DNA from 3 places in the uncultured Alteromonas sp. genome. Region 2 is predicted to be linked to each of the others. Evidence: predicted binding sites of a transcription regulator. Region 2 holds the regulator's gene; each other region holds the start of a gene.
What was found. The regulator LexA, encoded in region 2, represses DNA repair genes until DNA is damaged. The targets are predictions, from matches to a motif close to TACTGTATNNNNATACAGTA.

Region 1: the regulator LexA is predicted to act here: its motif matches at 688-707, upstream of AAC006_RS02980 (S24 family peptidase).
Region 3: the regulator LexA is predicted to act here: its motif matches at 735-754, upstream of uvrD (DNA helicase II).

What each region holds. Positions count from the first base shown of each region.
Region 1 covers NZ_CAXBMP010000002.1:275,522-277,804, forward strand. Annotated here, with positions in the region: gene AAC006_RS02975 (hypothetical protein) at 208-375, opposite strand; gene AAC006_RS02980 (S24 family peptidase) at 720-1,133, shown strand; gene AAC006_RS02985 (Y-family DNA polymerase) at 1,133-2,283, shown strand, end outside.
Region 2 covers NZ_CAXBMP010000004.1:36,973-39,255, forward strand. Annotated here, with positions in the region: gene AAC006_RS04485 (VCBS repeat-containing protein) at 1-894, shown strand, start outside; gene lexA (transcriptional repressor LexA) at 1,035-1,661, shown strand.
Region 3 covers NZ_CAXBMP010000011.1:36,086-38,368, forward strand. Annotated here, with positions in the region: gene cysE (serine O-acetyltransferase) at 1-485, opposite strand, end outside; gene uvrD (DNA helicase II) at 807-2,283, shown strand, end outside.

The DNA.
Region 1 (2,283 bases), on a different contig from region 2:
ATCCTTTCATCCTTTCTACATTACACATCCTGTGCAACTTGCTCAATCCTTAAGCGGTCCGTTCGTTCCTGAGCTGCCTTGCTTTTACGCATCCTGCGCAAACTATCCCTGCTTAAGCCTTCCAAGCTTTCCTTTACGATATATCCTATATCTTTCCTTTTTATGACGATCCTTCGCCAAATCCTTTCTACTTCCTGTTGCGATTCCTTATCGCTTGCGCTTTCCTTGCTGGTCCCTTTGGTAATTCCATTTCAGCACGTCCGGTGCGCTAATCATCCCTGTGATGCTTCCTGCTTTTCCCTCTCCCCTCACTCCTGTTAAGGGATTCTCTTCCTTAAGTTGTCCAAGGTTGTCCTTAAAATCATCCTGACTCATCGTGTTTCCCTGTGACGCCATTAATAATATCCCTACCAAGAATTCCCGCTAGTCAGAATTACAATAAATTAAGGAGAAAATAAGGAGTTAATATGATCTAAAAATAAAAAAGCCATACAAATCAATGATATTAGACTTTAGTCTAGATATAAACCACGAAAAAAAACCCACATTTCCTACACTTTTGTAGGAAATGTCGTACAAAGCTTGTCGTCATTATGACCAATTGCGAATTTTGCCGGTCATTACAGTCGCCATTAAGACGAGTATTTTCTGTACTGAGATTGATTGATGAGTATGAACCCACTAAAATACTGTACAAATAAACAGTATTTTTGAAGTGTATGCTTAAATTTATTCCTATCACTGCACAAGCGGGCATCGTAGGCTTCGAGTCGCCTGCTGCAGAATATACCGAACTAGGCTTGAGTCTAGATTCTCTGCTTATTGATAAACCTGCTGCTACCTTCATTGGCTACGCACAAGGCAAGTCGATGATGGACGATGGCATTCATGACGGCGACCTGCTGATTGTCTCAAGAGCTGAAGATATTTCTGACATGTGCATTATTGTGGCGACCTTAAACGGTGAGTTCGTCTGTAAGCGTGTAGACAAACGCCACGGCTGCTTGCGTTCTTCATCACCCTTGTACAAACCTTACTTTTTAAAAGAAGGCGATGAATTTTCAATAGAAGGGGTGGTAACGCGCTCCATTAGGCTTCACAAAAAACTCTCCCGTCGACTAGGAGGTGAGTAGTGTTTGCGCTAGTAGATGTCACGTCCATGTATGCATCGGTCGAGAAAATCTACAACCCTAATCTGCGAAACAAACCCGTTATGGTGTTGAGCAATAACGATGGCTGCGTGGTCGCAGCCTGCCCTATTGCCAAAAGATTAGGATTTAAAAAGTTCGTTCCCTATTTTCAGGTGAAAGAGGAAGCAAAAAAAGCAGGGGTTGTTGTTTGCTCGTCTAACTATGAGCTTTATGCCGATGTGTCTTCAAAAATGTTTTCTGTCATGTCTCAATTCTGTGATGAATTGCACGAATACAGTATTGATGAAGCTTTCATGCGCTTTTCGCCACGCCTACATGATAGTGAATGGCTGGCCCTAGGCTATGAGATAAGAAAAACTATTTGGCGTGAGGTAAAGCTTCCCGTGGGCGTTGGATTTGGCCCCACTCCAACCCTTGCTAAAGCAGCTAATCACGCTGCAAAAAAGCTGGACGGCTTTCGAGGTTCAGCGGTTATTAATACGCAGCAAGAAAAGCAGGCATTATTACCCCGCATGGCAGTAGCAGATGTATGGGGTATTGGTGGGCGCTTGGAAAAACGATTGATGGCCATGGGTATTAATAATGCCTATACACTGTCACAACAATCCCCCGCTAAAATGCGTAAGTATTTTTCTATTGTGCTAGAAAATACAGTGAGAGAACTTCAGGGTGAACTAAGAATGACGTGGGATGAGATAAGACCCGCTAAAAAAGAAATTTACAGCACCCGTAGTTTTGGAAAGAGAGTTACCACACAAGATGAATTGAGAGCAGCGTTAGCCACCCACGCTGAAATAGCCACTAAAAAACTACGCGCTCAACACTCACTCGCTCACAGCGCCACCTTCTTTGCGGCAAATTCGCCTCATGACGATAGCAGATATGTTAAGCAGTCGGCGCTTTCCAGCTTTGCTGTTCCTACCAATGATACTCGACATATTATTCACGCAGCGTCTGATGCGCTCAATAAACTGTTTATTCCAGGCGTGCGTTACTACAAAGTGGGTGTGGGTCTGTTGGACATTTGCGACGAAAAATATCGCCAAGACGATTTATTTACACCCAGTACGGACAACTCGGCATTAATGGCAGTGCTTGACAGTACAAACGCTAGATATGGCAGAAACACGAT
Region 2 (2,283 bases):
AGTGGCTATGGCTCGTCACGCTATATCATGTTGGATAAAGAGGGAAATATAGAACTAAGTGATACTGTTTCAGAGAACTGGGGCGCAGGCACTAATTCTATAGCAACCGACTTTAACAATGATGGTGCAGGTGATTTGTTTACATCGACAACCAATTATTACGATGGAAGCTTCGCCGCTATCCAGCTACACAATGGTGAGGTTCACTGGCAGTATGATTCAAGTAGTAATAGCAATATTGGCATAATTGAAGCCTTAGACATGAATTTCGATGGCTTCACTGACGCATTAGTAATGATTGGGACTGAACTGAATATTTTTGATATTCAAAACCAATTGATTATTGCTAACTATAATATCGGTCATGTCACGCACCTCGCTCCCTTTATTTCAAACGGAAGTGCATTTGTAGCGTTGACAACTAACGAGTCTGGCATGGAAGTATTAAAGATAACCGATGCAGGATTATCACAAGCCGCGTCGGTGGACGGTATATGTGATCAGCTAATTACTATTAATGCAGACTCAGATGAGCAGCCGGAATTAGCGTGTACGAATTATGATGATGAGCTGATTGTTTATGACTTTTCTGGTGAGGCGCTTACCGAGAGCTTGCGTGCGAGCATACCTGCAGATATCTCTAATATTCAAGCTGATGTAACTACTGAACAAAACCAGAATCTTATTGGCGTTAGCCATAATACAGCCGATTTCTCACTTAACATTTATAGCCATCTTGTTAGCTTTGGAACCGATGGCTTTGTAAGGTGGCGCGGTCCTGCGTTTGCAAGTCGGCAAGGTCAAGATTACGGAAATTTGAAAGTGCGCAAAGCTGATTCAGGGAACCTTGAAATACAAACGTCTACCTATTCTAGCGCTATATGGGTGCATTAGTAGACGTTTGCAGAGAGCTCTACTAAGGTAGGGCTCTTTTTTTATGGCAAGTGTTCGAAGCATGTAAATAGCATCCAATGCTTGTCATTTCCTTTTAGGTGTATATACTTACAGGAACTGTATAGACAGACAGGTCTTTTATGCGCCCACTCACAGCAAGACAAACAGAAGTTCTCGAGCTTATAAAAACAACGATGCTCGAAACTGGCATGCCGCCTACCCGTGCAGAAATTGCCCGTCATTTAGGTTTTCGTTCTGCGAATGCCGCTGAAGAACATTTAAAAGCGTTGGCCCGTAAAGGCGTCATCGAAATCCTTCCAGGCACTTCTCGTGGTATTAAGTTGAATATTCCACTTGAAGATGAAACCCCTGAAGAAGAAGGTCTTCCTCTTATTGGCCGAGTGGCTGCGGGCGAGCCGATTCTAGCGCAAGAGCATATAGAGTCTCATTATAAGGTCGACCCTGCCCTGTTTCAGCCTCACGCTGACTTCTTACTTCGTGTAAGCGGTATGAGTATGAAAGACATTGGTATACTTGATGGTGACTTGCTAGCCGTGCATCGTACTACGGATGTCCATAATGGGCAGGTGGTAGTGGCACGTGTCGATGAAGACGTTACTGTTAAACGCCTTGAAAAGCGTGGCCGCGAAGTATTACTTCACGCTGAAAATGATGAATTTTCACCTATTAAAGTCGACTTAGCGTCAGAGCCTTTCTCCATTGAAGGGATTGCCGTTGGTGTTATTCGAAATGCTGACTGGATGTAACCTTTTAGCTATTTAGTAAAGAAAGCGGCTTATAGGCCGCTTTTTTGTATGTTTACCATACCTTGCTTACACAATAATCGTATTTAAGCCTAAGAAATCTCTTAAAAGCCACCAGATACCGCTCCCACATATTTTCTTCTATTTATGTCACCCTTTTCAGTGCTAGCTAGCGCTATTTTTGTCACCTATTTTGTTTGAAAAACAATCAAAATTACGCAACTAGCTTTTGATTATAAGAAACTTATTGGCAGCTTCTATTTGCCTATCTCGTTCAAAATGAGCGTTTCAAACAAGCTCACTAATTACCGCTACAGCATCCATACGCTGTTGTATGTGTCATTTCTCTTACATACAACTTTTGATTAAAAATTCAACGCTGCAATTGTTTTTTCTTAGAAAAGACTAGACTTGTGCGTTTTATTGAGCAATTCTTATACTGTATTTAACAAAATAATAACAATAGATGTAACTTTGGTTTACAACTAAGGCTAGATAGTTAAGTTAAAAGTTGGATTTCGGGTATCAGTTGCCAGAAGCGCAGCGCAACCAGTGCGTCAATGCTTCTGTTATAACGGAGGTGTTGAGTGAAACGAGTAACGACACAAGCGGCGACACAAGTGAC
Region 3 (2,283 bases), on a different contig from region 2:
CCGGTGGCGTGATCGAACATCACGCCTTTACCTATTTTAGCGGCAGGGTGAATATCTACGCCGAAGGTAGCCGAATTACGGCTTTGTAAGAACAAAGCAAGTTGATGTCTACCATGCAACCACAAGTAATGCGCCATGCGGTGAACTTGCACTGCGTGGAACCCTTTGAAGTGCAGCAATGGCACTAAGAAATCATCTACTGCGGCGTCTCGGGCACGAATAGCATTAATATCTGCCATTGCCGACTCACTAATTGACGGCTCTAACAAATAGGCTTCATCGAACACTTCACGAATGGCAATAGCCGGCATCACTTCATCAGCCATTTTGCTTGATAATATAAAGCTTAACGACGATTCAAAATTGTGATGTGCTGAAATACAGGCGTGAACATAGCTTGCTAGTAGCGGCTCGCTTTCTGCCACAGTTTGCGCTTCTTTTTTTAACGATAACCAAAAGTCAGTCGATGGAGAGAGTGCGTGCATGAGGCAGTTCCTGTAAAAATAAAGTTCAGAGCCCACTTAAATGCGGGTAAAAGGCCTACATTGTAGTAGGCAACATAATGGCTCGAAGTGTACATGAGCCACAGTTAAAACAACACCTACAGACTACGCTTCAAGCGTGAAAATTGTTCAACTTATCGATAACCTGCCCGTGAATACCGCTGGTATCGTCTAAACAAGGCTAAGTTCATCGCTAAAAATTCCCCTTAGCCGCTAAGCTTCATCAAACAGGCCTGTATAAATTCACAGTCAGCTGGCATAATGTTGCAGCATTGAAACTAGACAAATTAGGTTGACCATATTATGGATGTATCCCGACTGCTTGACGAGCTTAACGATAAACAACGTGAAGCGGTAGCAGCCCCTCTTTCTAACGCCCTCATATTAGCTGGCGCGGGAAGCGGTAAAACTCGGGTGTTGGTGCATCGCATAGCATGGTTAATGGAAGTGGAAAATATTGCCCCGTTTTCCATTCTGGCCGTAACCTTTACTAACAAAGCCGCGAAAGAAATGCGTGGCCGAATAGAGTCGTTGATGGGTCGTGGTCTGAATAATATGTGGATTGGTACTTTCCACGGATTAGCCCACAGGCTGCTTCGTGCCCACCATGCAGAAGCTAATTTACCAGAAAATTTCCAAATTCTTGACTCAGACGACCAATACCGTTTGATTAAACGTATTTTAAAAGCCATGAATTTAGACGAAAAGCACTGGGTGCCTCGCCAAATTCAATGGTACATCAACGGTAATAAAGACGAAGGCCTGCGCCCTCAACATATTGAAACCCACAATGACCAAACCCAACAAAAGATGCGTGAAATTTATGCCGCGTATCAAGACGCGTGTGACCGCTCAGGGCTTGTGGATTTTGCCGAGTTGTTGTTACGTGCTCACGAACTTTGGGCTAAAAACCCAGAAGTACTCGCCAATTACCAACGACGTTTCCGCGCCGTATTAGTTGACGAATTCCAAGATACCAACAACATTCAATACGCATGGCTACGCATGCTGTGTAGCGGCAATCAAAACAACATCATGATTGTGGGCGATGACGACCAATCTATTTACGGCTGGCGTGGCGCGAATGTTGATAATATTCAGCACTTCTTGAAAGATTTCAATAATCCCACAACCATTCGATTAGAACAAAACTACCGTTCTACCGGCACCATCTTGAAAGCCGCCAATACGGTTATTGATAACAACACAGGGCGGTTAGGTAAAGAGCTTTGGACCGACGGCAACGATGGCGAGCTCATTTCTGTTTATGCGGGGTTTAATGAGTTAGATGAAGCCCGCTTTATTGTGTCGAAAATTAAAGATTGGTTGAACCAAGGCAATGCGTTAAAAGACACTGCCATTTTATATCGCAATAACGCCCAGTCGCGGGTATTAGAAGAAGCCTTACTGCACCAAGGTACACCGTATCGCATTTATGGCGGCCTTCGATTCTTCGAACGCCAAGAAATTAAAGATGCACTTGGCTACCTTCGCATGATGAATCATCCTCATGACGATGCCGCCTTTGAACGTGTAGTGAACACGCCTACTCGCGGTATGGGTGAAAAAACCCTCTCACAGGTACGAGAAGCCGCCAGAACACATAACTGCTCAATGTGGCAGGCTAGCCAACTACTCATTAACGAAAACGCGCTCAAAGGCCGTGCACTTAATGCCCTTCAAAGTTTTGTGCTGTTAGTTACCGAGCTTGAACAAGCTACTGTAGACGAGCCATTAGAGAAACACGCCGACGTGGCCATTAGGCAGTCAGGCTTATACG